DNA from 2 places in the Sodalis sp. RH14 genome. Region 2 is predicted to be linked to the other one. Evidence: predicted binding sites of a transcription regulator. Region 2 holds the regulator's gene; the other holds the start of a gene.

Region 1 (7,839 bases), 1.1 Mb from region 2:
CTTATCTCAACGCAGTCGTGTTCAAGGGAGAGCATGCCAATGGGTCGAATCGGGCGTGATTTTCCCGCCCGACCGAGGCCCCATGGCATGGTAGGCCCGCCAACACTTATCTCAAAGCAGACGTGTTCAAGGGAGAGCGTGCCTTTTGGGTCGAATCGGGCATGATTTTACCGCCCGACCGAGGCCCCATGGCATGGTAGGCCCGCCAACACTTATCTCAAAGCAGACGTGTTCAAGGGAGAGCGTGCCTTTTGGGTCGAATCGGGCATGATTTTACCGCCCGACCGAGGCCCCGTGGCATGGTAGGCCCGCCAACACTTATCTCAAAGCAGACGTGTTCAAGGGAGAGCGTGCCTTTTGGGTCGAATCGGGCATGATTTTACCGCCCGACCGAGGCCCCGTGGCATGGTAGGCCCGCCAACACTTATCTCAAAGCAGACGTGTTCAAGGGAGAGCGTGCCAATGGGGTCGAATCGGGCGTGGTGTTCCCGCCCGACCGAGGCCCCATGGCATGGTAGGCCCGCCAACACTTATCTCAAAGCAGACGTGTTCAAGGGAGAGCGTGCCTATGGGGCGTCCGTTCTATTTGAGGGCGCCGGACAAGAATTGCTGCAACCGGGCGCTCTTCGGGCTCCCGAACACATCGGCCGGTGTCCCCTCTTCCTCGATAACCCCCTGGTGCAAAAATATAACGTGATTGGACACATGCCGGGCAAACTCCATCTCATGGGTCACCACCACCATGGTTTTACCCTCTTCCGCCAGCTTCTGCATAATACGCAGCACCTCGCCCACCAGCTCGGGGTCCAGCGCGGAGGTCGGTTCATCAAACAACAGCACATCCGGTTCCATCGCCAACGCGCGCGCGATGGACACCCGCTGCTGCTGCCCGCCGGACAGATTGATCGGATATTTCGCCTGGGCGCGCGCGTCGATGCCCACCTTATCCAGATACAGCACCGCCCGCTCGCGCGCCTCGCTCTTACTTAATCCCAACACCTGCACCGGCGCTTCCATCACGTTTTCCAGCACCGTCATATGGCTCCACAAATTAAAATGCTGGAATACCATGGTCAGCCGGGTCCGCAGCAGCTGCAGCTGTTTTTTATCGAACACTTTCAACTGCCCGTCCCGATCCCGCACCATATGGATATCGATATTATTGACGCTTATCGACCCCTCGCTCGGTTTTTCCAGGAAGTTGATACAGCGTAAAAACGTACTTTTACCCGACCCCGAGGAGCCGATAATGCTGATAACATCCCCCGCGCGCGCCTCCAGCGAAACCCCTTTCAGGACTTCCTGATCGCCGTAGCGCTTGTGCAGCTCCTTAATCAACAGTTTGGTATCTTGCATAGTCATATCCTGCGCGTAATGGGATTATTGCGGCTTAACGTGGCGCAGCCAGCGTTTTTCCGCCCGGCGAAACAGCCCTATCAGCACAAAAGAGATCATCAGGTAAATCACCGCCGCGATACCGAAGGCGTAAAAAGGCTGGTAGGTCGCAGCGTTGATGTCGCGCGCAATCTTCAGCACGTCGGGAACCGTGGCGGTAAAGGCCAGGGCGGTGGAGTGCAGCATCAGGATCACCTCGTTACTGTAGGCCGGGATGGCGGTACGCAGCGCGGAGGGCAGGATGATGCAACGGTACAGCTTAAACCAGGTGAACCCATAGGCCCGCGCCGCCTCGATTTCGCCGTGCGGCACCGCTCGAATGGCGCCCGCGAAGATTTCAGTGGTATAGGCGCAGGTATTCAGCGTCAGCGCCAGTATGGTGCAATTCAGGCCGCTGCGAAAAAAAGCGTTAAGCATATCCGTGCCGCGCACAATCTCCAGACTGTACATGCCGGAATAAAATACCAGCAGTTGCACATACAGCGGCGTACCGCGAAAGATATAGGTAAACAGCCAGACCGGGAAACGCACCCAGGGACGCGGCGACACGCGCGCCACCGCCATAAAAACCGCCAGCACCCCGCCGATAACCACGGAAGAAATCAGCAGCCACAGTGTTACCGCCAGTCCGGTAAAACGATAACCGTCGCTCCATAACAAAGCCGGACCATATTGCCGCAGGATCTCAATCATAACTCGGCCTTCTTAACGCCCATGGAATAACGCCGGGTCAGCCATAACAGCACCCCGTTGGACAAGGTGGTGAAAATCAGGTAGACCACCCCCGCCACGATGGCGAAATAAAAGGGTTGATAAGTACCCTTGCCGGCCAGCTGCGTGGCCTTGACCACATCGTTAAGGCCCAGCAGCGAGACCAGCGCCGTGGCCTTGAGAATAACCTGCCAGTTGTTGCCGATACCGGGCAGCGCGAAACGCATCATGGCCGGAAACATGATGCGGCGGAAAATCTGCACGCCGGAAAAACCAAAGGCGGTGGCCGCTTCTATCTGGCCGCGCGGCACTGCCATAAACGCGCCGCGAAAGGTTTCGGTAAAATAGGCGCCGTAGATAAAACCAAGGGTAATGATGCCGGCCGCCATGGGGTCGATATCAATCTGGTCCATGCCGATGGCTTCGGTCAGGCTGTTCAGGGCGATTTGCAGGCCGTAGAAAATCAGCAGCATCAGCACCAGATCGGGTACGCCGCGAATGAGCGTGGTATAGCCGTCGAAAATGCCTGCCAGGGTACGGCTGCGGGAAAGTTTTGCGCCGGCGCCGATCAGGCCGATGATTACCGAGAGCACCACCGACGTAAGCGCCAGCTCAAGGGTAACCAGGGCACCGTTAATGATGAGTTGCGAATAACCATAAAGCATCGATCATATCCTGTCCTGGCGGAGGATAACAACTATTCGCCCGCGCAAGGCGCGGGCAAACACAAAATGACAGGATTAACCGCCGTACACGTCAAAATCAAAATACTGCTTGGCAAATTTATCGTAGGTGCCGTCTTTGCGCATCTCGGCAAAGGCTTTGTTCAGCGCGGCCTTCAGATCGGTTTCATCTTTACGCAGGCCCATGCCGGTGCCGACGCCGAAGAATTTATCGTCTTTAACCGCCGGACCGGCGAAGACATAGCCTTTACCGGCAGGCTGTTTCAGGAAACCTTCGCTGGCGGCCACTTCATCCTGGAACGCGGCGTCGACACGGCCGGCGGCCAGATCGGCATAGATCAGATCCTGGTTGGCATAGGCGACGACGTCAATGCCCTTCGGCGCCCAGTTGGCGTTGGCATAGGCTTCCTGGGTGGAGCCTTGCAGCACGCCGACGCGTTTACCCTTCAGGGCATCCAGGGTCGGGGTAATGGTGGTGCCGGCCTTGGCGATCAGGCGGGCATTGGCGGCATACAGCTTATCGGTAAAGTCGATTTCCTGTTCGCGTTTTTCAGTGATGGAAAGCGAGGAGATGATGGCGTCGATTTTTTTCGCTTTCAGCGAGGGGATCAGGGCGTCGAAATCACTTTCCACAAAGGTGCATTTAGCCTGGATACGTTTGCAAAGCTCTTTGGCGAGGTCAATATCAAAACCAACCAGTTCGCCGCTGGCATTTTTCGATTCGAACGGCGCATAGGTGGGATCGGTGCCGATTTTAATATTTTTGGGCACGGCGGCATACGCGCTGCCGGCAGCGGCCAGAGCAAATACCAGAGGAAGGACTTTAACCAGCTTATTCATACATTACCCTCGGAATAATTTTAATTAGGCACACACCGTGATGTTTTCAGCGGAATGAGTTGCACTTTTCGTGCCATTTCAGCGCGAGTGGCCAATAGCCCGACCACCTGCGCACAAAACCGGCTGACCTGCTTATTTACTACCCGGGCCGGGGCGAACCCGCGCCGTTTCCAGCCTGAGGGCATAGCGTCAGGGCGGGTGCCGCGGGGCGGCTGCACCATAAAAAAACACAGCCTGATCACTATTGGTGCAATGTTATCAGAACGCGCCATCAGGTTGCGTCGCTATGCTGGAAACAACCTATAAAAATGCCGGCGGCTTCACATCCCGCGAATAAATCCGGCAGGATTTTCACCGTCAGTTAGCGCCCTGCCAGCGCTGGAACAGGTCCTGCGGCAGCGCGATATCGAATTGGTCCAGCACCCGGTTGACGGTCTGGTCGACCACGTCGTGCAGGGTGACGGGACGGTGATAAAACGCCGGCACCGGCGGCATGATGACGGCGCCCATTTCCGCGGCGGCGGTCATCAGCCGCAGATGGCCCACGTGCAGCGGCGTTTCGCGCACGCCCAGCACCAGGGTGCGCCGCTCTTTTAACACCACGTCGGCCGCACGCGTGAGCAGGCTGTCGCTGTAGCTGTTGACGATGGCCGACAGGGTTTTCATTGAACAGGGCAGAATCACCATGCCGGCGGTGTGGAAGGAGCCGGAGCTGATATTGGCGGCAATGTCGCGGCAATCGTGGAACTCATCCGCCAGGGCCTGCAAATCGCGCACGCTGTAATCGGTTTCAAGGGCCAGCGTCTGGCGCGCGGCGTTGCTCAGCACCAGATGGGTTTCAATGCCGTCCAGCGCCTTGAGCACCTGCAGCAGCCTGATGCCATAAATGGCGCCGCTGGCGCCGGTAATGCCGACGATCAGTCGTTTCATGTCAGTTCTCCCTGTCGCGGACGCCGGATGGATCGGCGCCGCCCATAATAAAAACACCCGGCGCGTGTTACCGCCCGGGTGCATATATCGTCTACCGGTTAACCGCCGGGGGATCGGTGCGGGTTGCGCCCCTCACCCTTCGTTATACATCTCCAGGTTTTCGACTTCGTTTTGGCGCTGGACGGCTTTGACGTCGTCGTTGCGTAACGATTCAAGATAGTCGAGATAACGCTGGTCGACATCCTTGGTGACGTAAATACCGTTAAATACCGAGGATTCAAATTGTACCACATCCGGGTTATCTTCCCGCACCGCCGCCTCGAGGTCGCCGAGGTCCTGGAAGATCAGCGCGTCCGCGCCAATCAGCGCGCGGATTTCGTCCACTTCGCGGCCGTGGGCAATCAGTTCGGTGGCGCTTGGCATATCAATGCCGTAGACATTGGGGAAACGGATTTCCGGCGCCGCGGAGGCCAGGTAGACATTACGCGCCCCGGCTTCGCGCGCCATTTCCACGATCTGTTCGGACGTGGTGCCGCGCACGATGGAGTCGTCCACCAGCAGTACGTTTTTATCGCGGAACTCGGCGCGGTTGGCGTTGAGTTTGCGGCGTACCGATTGGCGGCGCACCTGCTGGCCGGGCATGATAAAGGTACGGCCCACGTAGCGGTTTTTTACAAAACCCTGGCGGTAAGGCAGGTTGAGGATGCGGGCGATTTCGAGCGCGATATCGCAGGATGTTTCCGGGATGGGGATCACCACGTCGATATCCAGGTCTTCCCATTCACGGGCGATTTTTTCGCCCAGTTTTTGCCCCATGCGCACGCGGGCGCTGTAGACCGAAATTTTATCGATAAAGGAATCCGGGCGGGCAAAATAGACATATTCGAACAGGCACGGATGGCTTTGGGGGTTTTCGGCGCACTGGCGGGTGAACAGTTGGCCCGCTTCAGTGATATACACCGCCTCGCCCGGCGCCACGTCGCGCAGGAACTCAAAGTCCAGCGTATCAAGCGCCACGCTTTCGGAAGCCACCATGTATTCGTTGCGTCCGTCGGCGAGGGTGCGCTTGCCGATAACCAGGGGGCGGATGCCGTTCGGATCGCGAAACGCAATCAGGCCATGGCCGATAATCATGCCGACCACGGCATAGGCGCCGCGGATCTGCTGGTGGGTGGCCGCAACCGCCGCGAAGATATCATCGGCTTCCAGCGGGTAGTCCGGGAAGCGGTCCAGTTCGCTGGCCAGGATATTCAGCAAGATTTCCGAATCGGACGTGGTATTGATATGCCGGCGTCCTTTTTCGAATAATTTTTTGCGTAATTCGTGGGCGTTGGTCAGGTTGCCGTTATGCGCCAGGGTGATGCCGAACGGGGAATTGACATAGAAGGGTTGCGCCTCGGAGGCGCTGGAACTGCCGGCGGTGGGGTAACGTACATGGCCGATGCCCATGGTCCCCTGCAAACGCTGCATGTGGCGTGCTTCAAATACATCCTTCACCAGGCCATTGGCTTTGCGCAGGCGAAAGCAATCCAATGCATCAATGGTGACGATGCCTGCGGCATCCTGCCCACGGTGCTGGAGCACCGTTAACGCGTCATAAATCGACTGGTTGACCGGCATAAATCCGGCGATACCGACAATACCGCACATAATGTCATTTCCTCATCAGCGTTACCGAAGCGTGAGATGCTTGGGTAAGAAACTCGACGTGCTTTGCAGATAGTCGAAGAACCATCTGATAATACCGCTGAATTGCGGTATAAGCTGGGACTGCTGCCAGTCCGCGCTCTGGGAGAAGCCGGTGAAGGTATCCAGGAAGAATAGCATGGCCGATACGACCAGTATGCCCCTGAGTGCGCCGAAACAGACGCCCAACACGCGGTCGGTGCCGGATAAACCGGTCCGCTCCACCAGAGAGCCAATCACGTAGTTGACGATTGCCCCGACGATCAGGGTAGCCACGAACAGCAAGGCAATCGCGATACCGTTACGAACCAGCTGATCTTCAAAGCGGGTAAAATAGATAGCAAGATAAACATAATAGTGGCTGGCCACAAAAAACGCACATGCCCATGTCACTAATGATAATGCTTCACGTATAAACCCGCGAATCAGACTTATCAGAGCAGAAAATACGATGATGCCAATAATGACGTAATCAACCCAGATCATGCATGCATCCCTTGGTCATCCGCCCCGAAGCTGGTTCGCGGCGAATTCTATCAGAAAACGAAAACGTTTGCGCAGCGGAATTCCTGCCCAAAGTTAAATAAATAACGGCGATTAAAAAAAGCCAATCGCCGCAGGAAGATAGGCCGGCGACGGCACGCTCTCCCTTTAACACGCCTTGTGCAAGGACGGTGCTAGCGGGCCTACCGCGCCATGGGGCGCTCGGTCGGGCGGGAACACCACGCCCGATTCGACCCCATTGGCACGCTCTCCCTTTAACACGCCCTGTGCAAGGACGGTGCTAGCGGGCCTGCCGCGCCATGGGGCGCTCGGTCGGGCGGGAACACCACGCCCGATTCGACCCCATTGGCACGCTCTTCCTTTAACACGCCTTGTGCAAGGACGGTGCTAGCGGGCCTACCGCGCCATGGGGCGCTCGGTCGGGCGGGAACACCACGCCCGATTCGACCCCATTGGCACGCTCTTCCTTTAACACGCCTTGTGCAAGGACGGTGCTAGCGGGCCTGCCGCGCCATGGGGCGCTCGGTCGGGCGGGAACACCACGCCCGATTCGACCCCATTGGCACGCTCTCCCTTTAACACGCCCTGTGCAAGGACGGTGCTAGCGGGCCTACCGCATATCTATTACCGGGGCTGGTAAGCCCGCAGCTGGCCGCTCAGGCCGCTGAGCTGGTTCATTTCAGGCAGCGAGCTTTGCAGCTTTTGCTTCGATGCGTCCGGCCCGACGAAAATGCGTGTAATCTGCCCCGCCACCGGCGTCGACGGCACGGTATAGACCCGGTAACCGGACAAGCGCAGCTTGCCGACAATTTCAGTTACCTTGGTCGCGTTTTTCAGCGCCCCGAGCTGCACTACCCAGGCTTGTCCCTGTGGCGCCTGTTCCGGGGTTTCCTTTTCCACCGGCTTAGGCGCGGCGACCGGTTTGGCTTCAGGGGCCGCGTCCGTGCGCGGCGCAACGGGTTTGGCCTCGGCGATTTCCGTGCGGGCCTCGGGCTTCGCGGCCGGCTTGGCCGGTTCCACGCGCGGCGCGGGCGCGGCGACGGGTTTGGCTTGCTCAGGCCGCGCGGTGGGTTTGACCGGCTCCTGGCGC
Region 2 (7,839 bases):
GCCTGATTTATTACGCCTACAAGGATGTGGTACGCATCCATATGCCGCGCACCGCCAACGAAATGTACCACCTGCGCGACGCAGCGCCGGTTAAGAAAGACGAGCTGGAAAGCGGCGACCTGGTCTTTTTCCATATTTCCAATCGCGGCGCGGCGGATCACGTCGGCGTCTATCTTGGCAATGGTCGCTTTATCCAGTCGCCCCGCACCGGCAGCGATATCCGTATCAGCTATCTGAGTGAGGATTATTGGCAGGATCATTACGTGGGCGCCCGCCGGGTGGTCACGCCGAAAAATATCCGCTGAAGGCGCGCCGGAAAAAAAAGAGGAGCCAAGGCTCCTCTTTTTTATATCTGAACCGAGAGGGTGTCAGTTCATGACGGCGGTAAAGCTGAAGACAATAATCACCAGCAGCGAGAACACCGTGGTCAGTAACGACATTTTTAAATCGCTGTCCATTCTATCTCCTTAACGTAAACCAGGGCGCCGGCCTTATCCACCGGCCCGCAGAGCAGTTATCGTCAGTTTGCCATAACAGCGATGAAAAAGCTTGCTCCCAACCTGTAGCCGCCACATTTAACACTTTCACTTTGGCGCGGGATGAACGAAAATTAACGGTTAATTCCACAGCGTCGGAAAGTGCTTGCGCCTTCGACAGACATTATTCCAGCCAGGGCGTACGGGAGTATCAAAGGCATGGCAACCATTAAAGATGTGGCAAAACGCGCTAATGTATCGACAACCACCGTTTCGCATGTGATCAATAAAACCCGTTTTGTTGCGCAAGACACTCAAATTGCCGTGCTGGACGCCATTAAACAACTGCATTATTCACCCAGCGCCGTGGCGCGCAGCCTGAAGGTCAATCGCACCAAGTCCATCGGCCTGCTCGCCAGCACCAGCGAGGCGCCCTATTTCGCCGAAATTATCGAGGCGATTGAGCACCATTGCTTTGCTCGCGGTTATACCCTGATATTGTGCAATTCGCACAATGATCTCGAAAAACAGCGCGCCTATCTGGCGATGCTGGCGCAAAAGCGCGTCGACGGCCTGCTGGTGATGTGCGCCGAGTATCCCGAAACGCTGCTGGATATGCTTGAGGAATATCAGCATATCCCCATGGTGGTCATGGATTGGGGTGAGGCTCGCCGTGATTTTACCGACACCATTATCGATAACGCCTTTGCCGGCGGTTATATGGCGACGCAATATTTGCTTAAACGCGGCCATCGCGCCATCGGCGCCATTCCCGGACAGCTGGCGCGCAACACCGGCGGCGGCCGCCACCGCGGCTATCTGCATGCCATGGCGGAGGCCGGCATCCCGTTAAACGACCGCTGGATTGTGCAAGGCAATTTCGAGCCTGAATCCGGCTACCTGGCGATGAAACAAATCCTGGCGCAAACGCCGCGTCCCACCGCGGTCTTCTGCGGCGGCGACATTATGGCCATGGGCGCACTGTGCGCCATTAATGAAATGGGCCTGAGCGTACCTGAGGATATTTCTATCATCGGCTACGACAACGTGCGCAATTCGTGCTTTTTCAGCCCGGCGCTGACCACCATCCATCAGCCTAAAGAGGATTTGGGCGAGGCGGCGCTTACCATGCTGCTCGATAGGATTACCAGCAAACGCGAGAACGCCAAAACCATCGAAGTCCATCCGTCGCTGATTGAACGCCGTTCGGTCGCAGACGGTCCCTTCCCCGCTTAAGGCCACGCGCCAGGCCCGGGCAACGGGCTGGCGCCTCCAGGGTCTGTTGCTATGTAAAGCGCCGTCCGCCTCGGACACAAGATTTTTCATATAATGATCTCTGCGCAAAGAGTTATTGTTTCAGCGAGAAATCATTAAGTTATAATGGGAAATACATTAGCGCGTTAGCTATTGTCTAAATTAAAATGCAGGCTTATACTCAATATCGTTAACAATTATAACGAGTTGTCTAATAAATTTGTATAAAAGTATGTCGTGTTTTCCAACATGACATCACCCTTTTATAAAGCGCCCGGCTAAGTCGCAGTCTAAGGTTTACTTTATATTCCTCTGTTGATGGTGATACTTCAGACACCACGGATAACCGTGGATTCTTATAAAGCCCGCAGGCATGGTGAGTGCTTTTCCTGACGGGGCACTGCAGAAGAAAGGTGATGGAGAAGCTATGAGTTCCTCGTGCGTTGAAGACCTGAGCTTTCATGATAATGATTGGTACCGTATCGTCCATGAATTGCTCTCTGAAGCCGGTATTGAACTCAATGGTTCAAGACCATTTGATATCCGAATCAAGAATCCGGGATTTTTTAAGCGCGTATTGCAGGATGGATCTTTGGGATTGGGCGAGAGTTACATGGATGGCTGGTGGGAGTGTGAGCGGCTGGACATTTTTTTCCAGCGTGTTCTCAGGGCGGGTCTGGAGAATAAACTTCCGCATCATTTAAAAGATACCTTACGCATTGCCGCCGCCCGGCTGATGAACCTCCAGTCGCGCAAGCGGGCCTGGATCGTGGGCAAAGAACATTACGATTTGGGTAACGATCTGTTTGAAAAGATGCTCGATCCCTATATGCAATATTCCTGCGGCTACTGGAAACAGGCGACCACCCTCGAGGAAGCCCAGCAGGATAAGCTGAAGATGATTTGCGAAAAACTGCAGCTGCGACCCGGCCTGACGCTGCTGGACGTGGGCTGCGGCTGGGGCGGGCTTGCCGCCTACGCGGCCAGGAATTATGGCGTATCGGTACAGGGCGTCACTATCTCTGCCGAGCAGCAAAAGCTGGCGCAAACGCGCTGCGAGGGATTGGATGTCACCATTTTGCTGCAGGACTATCGCGATCTGGATATGCAATTTGACCGTATTGTTTCAGTCGGCATGTTCGAACACGTAGGCCCCAAGAATTACGCCACCTATTTCGACGTTATCGATCGCAACCTGAAACGGGATGGCCTGTTCCTGCTGCATACCATCGGCTCGAATATCACCGATATGAATGTCGACCCGTGGATTAATAAGTATATTTTCCCCAACGGCTGCCTGCCGTCGGTACAGCAAATTGCCCATGCCAGCGAAAAGCATTTTGTTATGGAAGACTGGCATAACTTCGGCTCTGATTACGACAAAACGCTCATGGCCTGGTATGAACGTTTTGTCGCCGCCTGGCCGGCGCTGTCCAACAAATACTCCGACCGTTTTTACCGTATGTTCAGTTATTACCTGAATGCCTGCGCGGGGGCATTCCGCGCGCGCAATATCCATTTATGGCAGGTATTATTCAGCCCGGAAGGCGTGGATGGCGGTATTCGCGTACCCCGTTAATACCATGGCACGCCAGGCCCTTTAACACCGCACTCAAGACAGGCGTGGTAAAGGGAGAGCGCGCCGATGGGGGCGATGCGGCCATCTCCTGGCCGCCAGAGTGCCCCATGGCACGCTAGGCCCGCCAACACCGCACTCAAGGCAGGCGTGTTAAAGGGAGAGCGCGCCGATGGGGTCGAAGCGGCCATCTCCTGGCCGCCAGAGCGCCCCATGGCACGCTAGGCCCGCCAACACCGCACTCAAGGCAGGCGTGTTAAAGGGTATTTAACGTCGCGGCAATCGCCGCTTCCCGCTGCGCCAGCACACGCTCCACCGTATCCACCACCGCCTGGGTCTGGGGATCGATTTCAATATTGATCCGCTGCCCCAGCCTTTTTTTACCCAACGTGGTGCGCATCAGGGTTTCCGGTATTAAATGCACGCAAAATTTATCGGCCGCCACCTCGCCGATAGTCAGGCTGATGCCGTCGATGCCGATATATCCTTTATACAGGACATATTTCATCAGCGCTTTGTCCGGCATTCTGAACCAAATCTGCCGATTATTTTCCGACGTCACGATTTTCACAATCTCGGCAGTGCACATGATATGCCCGGACATCACATGTCCGCCGATCTCGGCGTTAAAGGTGGCGGCGCGTTCTACGTTCACCTCATCCCCCACCTGCAGATCGCCCAGATTGGTCACCCGCAGCGTCTCTTTCATCAAATCAAACGCCACCACGTCGCCGTTAATGCCGCTTACCGTCAGGCAACAGCCGTTGTGCGCCACGGAGGCGCCCTCCTCCAGACCGGACAACATCGCCGCCGGCAGGGAAACGAAATGCGTGCGAAAATTCGCTTTTTCTTCAATTGCCACAATGGGCGCGGTGCCCTGAACAATACCCGTAAACATAACCTTGGCCTCTGTAAACCACCGCTGGAATCAGTCAGGCTAGTGTGCACGATTTCCCCAGGAAATCCAAATCCGCCGCCGCACGGATTTGTGTCGTCCCGCACTGGTATAACCGGACAAATGCTTTACACTATGCCGCAGATTTTTAACCTTTATGTTAACTTTCGCCTGCTTATTCCATACACATAAAACCATAGGTGCCTACGTGCAGAAGTACTTCCTGGAAGCGCGTACATTAATGTCCTTGGCCATACCGGTTATTTTCGCGCAAATAGCCCAAACGTCGATGGGCGTGGTCGATACCATCATGTCCGGCTCCGTCAGCGCGACGGATATGGCGGCGGTCGCCGTCGGCACGTCCATCTGGCTGCCCACCATCCTGTTCGGCCACGGTCTGATCCTGGCCCTCACGCCGGTTATCGCGCAGTTGAACGGGTCCGGGCGGCGCGAACGTATCGCCCATCAGGTACGCCAGGGATTCTGGCTGGCGGCGGCCGCGGCGATTTTGGTTATGGCGGTGCTGTATAACTGCCGCCTGGTCATCGAGAGAATGCGCCATGTCGATCCCGTGCTGGCGCAAAAAGCTGTCGCCTACCTGCATTACCTGCTGTGGGGCGCGCCCGGCTATTTGTTTTTCCAGGTGCTGCGTTGCCAATGCGACGGTCTGTCCAAAACCAAGCCCGGTATGGCGATAGGTTTTCTCGGCCTGCTTGCCAACGTGCCTATCAATTACATTTTCATCTACGGCAAATTCGGCATCCCGGCCATGGGCGGCGTGGGGTGCGGCATCGCCACCGCATCCGTCTACTGGCTCATGTATGTGGTGATGTGGCTTTATATGCGCCGGGCCGGCAGCTTTCAGGATTTGCATCTGCCGGGCGGGTTTTCCCGGCCCGACTGGACGGCGCTGCGCCGGCTGGCAGGCCTGGGTCTACCCGTCGCCCTGTCGCTGTTCTTTGAAGTGACCCTGTTCGCCGTGGTTGCCCTGCTGGTGACGCCGCTTGGCATCGTCGCGGTGGCGGGACATCAAATAGCCTTGAACTTCAGCTCCCTGATGTTCGTGCTGCCGCTGTCGATGGGCGTCGCCGCCACGATCCGCGTCGGATTCCGCCTGGGGCAAAATGATGTGGAACAAGCGCGGGTCGCCGCCTGGACCAGCCTGGGCATGGGCGTTATGCTGGCCTGCGTGACCGCGGTATGCACTTTCCTGTACCGGGTGGAAATCGCCCGGCTGTATAACGATACGCCGGCGGTGGTGGCGATGGCCTCCCATCTGATGGCGCTGGCGGCCATCTACCAGATCTCAGATTCGATCCAGGTGATTGGCAACGGCGTACTGCGCGGATACAAAGACACCCGTTCGATTTTTTTCATTACGTTTACCGCCTACTGGTTGCTGGGCCTGCCGTGCGGATATGTGCTGGCGCTGACGGATTATGTCGTGCCGGCCATGGGGCCGAGCGGTTTCTGGACAGGCTTTATCATCGGCCTGACGTCGGCGGCACTGCTGATGACGCTGCGTATGCTTTGGCTGCAGCGCCAGCCCTCACGGCTGATTCTCAATCGGGCGGCGCGCTGACGGCGCCCTGGCGGTTAAAAAACCGGCACGCTGTGTATTAGATGGGCAGTTGTCGGTCGCGGGCGGTAAAAAACGCTTTTTCCTCTTGCATGCGGTGATATTGCCCGTTAATATTCGTCCCGCTGTCAGGCAGATGGCGATGTGTAAAATGCGTTCTTAGCTCAGCTGGTTAGAGCACCACCTTGACATGGTGGGGGTCGATGGTTCGAGTCCATTAGAACGCACCACTTCTTGTGCGTCCGTAGCTCAGCTGGTTAGAGCACCACCTTGACATGGTGGGGGTCGGTGGTTCGAGTCCACTCGGACGCACCATATTATTTTCCTCCCTGGTCTGTACCCCGCTGGTGAACGCAGTTACCTGCATTTTCTTCTTTTTTTCTCTCCGTTACGTCAACCTAAAAGCGGCCGGCAAAACAAACATCCGGGATCCCGTGGTGTTAATCCCTCATGGCGTTATTGTTATCTGTTGCTGGTATTTACGTCCATTGTTGCGCACCGGTTACCGATTTTATTGTGCATCTGCGCAACACTTGATACTAAAAATTTGCATATTTACCACAAATGCACTCTTTTTCACGGCTTACGCATTATTTGTGCTGTTTTTATCTTGTTTCCGCCGGCCCAATAACTATAATACAAAACGTTATTTCAATTGAATGGCTTAAGCCCCGTTGATTTGCCAAATACTAATTAAAACAGACTTATCCACTACCGCTTGCCGGCACGTTCGGCCAGATAATTTAGCTATATTTTCATCATTTTCTCACTTTTGTCTCCTATCCTTGAACATGGGGAACAGGCTCGCAAGGCTGCACAATTTTTCGTCGTCGATATTCACCGGCGATATATCAGATTTATCATCCAACACAACTTGCAGATATCATTGTTATGAAAAAGACAAAAATCGTTTGTACCATCGGTCCAAAAACTGAATCGAAAGAAATGCTGTCAAAGCTGCTGAACGCGGGCATGAACGTCATGCGCCTTAATTTCTCCCACGGCGACTTTGAAGAACACGGCAACCGCATTACCAACCTGCGCGCCATCCTGCAGGAAACCGGCAAGAAAGCCGCCATCCTGCTCGATACCAAAGGGCCGGAAATCCGTACCATGAAACTGGAAAACGGCAACGATGTTTCCCTTACCGCCGGCCAGACCTTTACGTTCACCACCGACCAGACGGTAGTCGGCACCAAAGAACGCGTCGCGGTCACCTACCCCGGCTTTGCCAAGGACCTGTCGGTCGGCAATACCGTGCTGGTGGATGACGGCCTGCTGGGCATGGAAGTTATCGACGTTACCGATACCACCGTGGTCTGCAAGGTGTTAAACAACGGCGACCTGGGCGAAAACAAAGGCGTTAACCTGCCGGGCGTTTCCATCGCCCTGCCGGCGCTGGCGGAAAAAGACAAAGGCGATTTAATCTTCGGCTGCGAACAGGGCGTGGACTTCATCGCCGCCTCGTTCATCCGTAAACGCTCCGATGTCCTGGAAATTCGTGAACACCTGAAACAGCATGGCGGCGAACATATCCAGATCATCTCCAAGATTGAAAATCAGGAAGGCCTGAACAATTTTGACGAGATTCTGGAAGCCTCCGACGGCATCATGGTTGCCCGTGGCGACCTGGGTGTGGAAATACCGGTGGAAGAAGTGATCTTTGCCCAGAAGATGATGATCGAAAAATGTAACCGCGCACGTAAAGTGGTCATTACCGCCACCCAAATGCTCGATTCCATGATCAAGAATCCCCGCCCGACCCGCGCTGAAGCCGGCGACGTGGCCAACGCCATCATCGACGGCACCGATGCCGTAATGCTGTCCGGTGAAAGCGCCAAGGGGAAATATCCGTTGGAAGCCGTGACCATCATGGCCACCATCTGCGATCGTACCGACCGCGTCATGCCCAGCCGCATCGACAGCATTAACGACAGCCGCAAACTGCGTATCACCGAAGCCGTATGTCGCGGCGCGGTGGAAACAGCCGAAAAGCTGGAAGCCCCGCTGATTGTCGTGGCGACCGAAGGCGGCAAATCCGCCAAAGCGGTGCGTAAAT

The links. The regulator PurR, encoded in region 2, represses purine synthesis genes. The targets are predictions, from matches to a motif close to CANGCAAACGTTTGCNTG.
Region 1: the regulator PurR is predicted to act here: its motif matches at 6,788-6,805, upstream of cvpA (colicin V production protein).

Annotation. Positions count from the first base shown of each region.
Region 1 covers NZ_CP178739.1:4,021,164-4,029,002, forward strand. Annotated here, with positions in the region: gene hisP (histidine ABC transporter ATP-binding protein HisP) at 583-1,356, opposite strand; gene ACL2XQ_RS18240 (ABC transporter permease) at 1,381-2,088, opposite strand; gene ACL2XQ_RS18245 (histidine ABC transporter permease HisQ) at 2,085-2,771, opposite strand; gene argT (lysine/arginine/ornithine ABC transporter substrate-binding protein ArgT) at 2,847-3,629, opposite strand; gene ACL2XQ_RS18255 (UbiX family flavin prenyltransferase) at 3,987-4,559, opposite strand; gene purF (amidophosphoribosyltransferase) at 4,692-6,209, opposite strand; gene cvpA (colicin V production protein) at 6,231-6,731, opposite strand; gene dedD (cell division protein DedD) at 7,374-7,839, opposite strand, start outside.
Region 2 covers NZ_CP178739.1:2,919,420-2,927,258, reverse strand. Annotated here, with positions in the region: gene ACL2XQ_RS13355 (NlpC/P60 family protein) at 1-305, shown strand, start outside; gene ACL2XQ_RS13350 (YnhF family membrane protein) at 369-458, opposite strand; gene purR (HTH-type transcriptional repressor PurR) at 696-1,712, shown strand; gene cfa (cyclopropane fatty acyl phospholipid synthase) at 2,158-3,309, shown strand; gene ACL2XQ_RS13335 (riboflavin synthase subunit alpha) at 3,563-4,204, opposite strand; gene ACL2XQ_RS13330 (MATE family efflux transporter) at 4,410-5,783, shown strand; tRNA gene ACL2XQ_RS13325 (tRNA-Val) at 5,934-6,010, shown strand; tRNA gene ACL2XQ_RS13320 (tRNA-Val) at 6,019-6,095, shown strand; gene pykF (pyruvate kinase PykF) at 6,672-7,839, shown strand, end outside.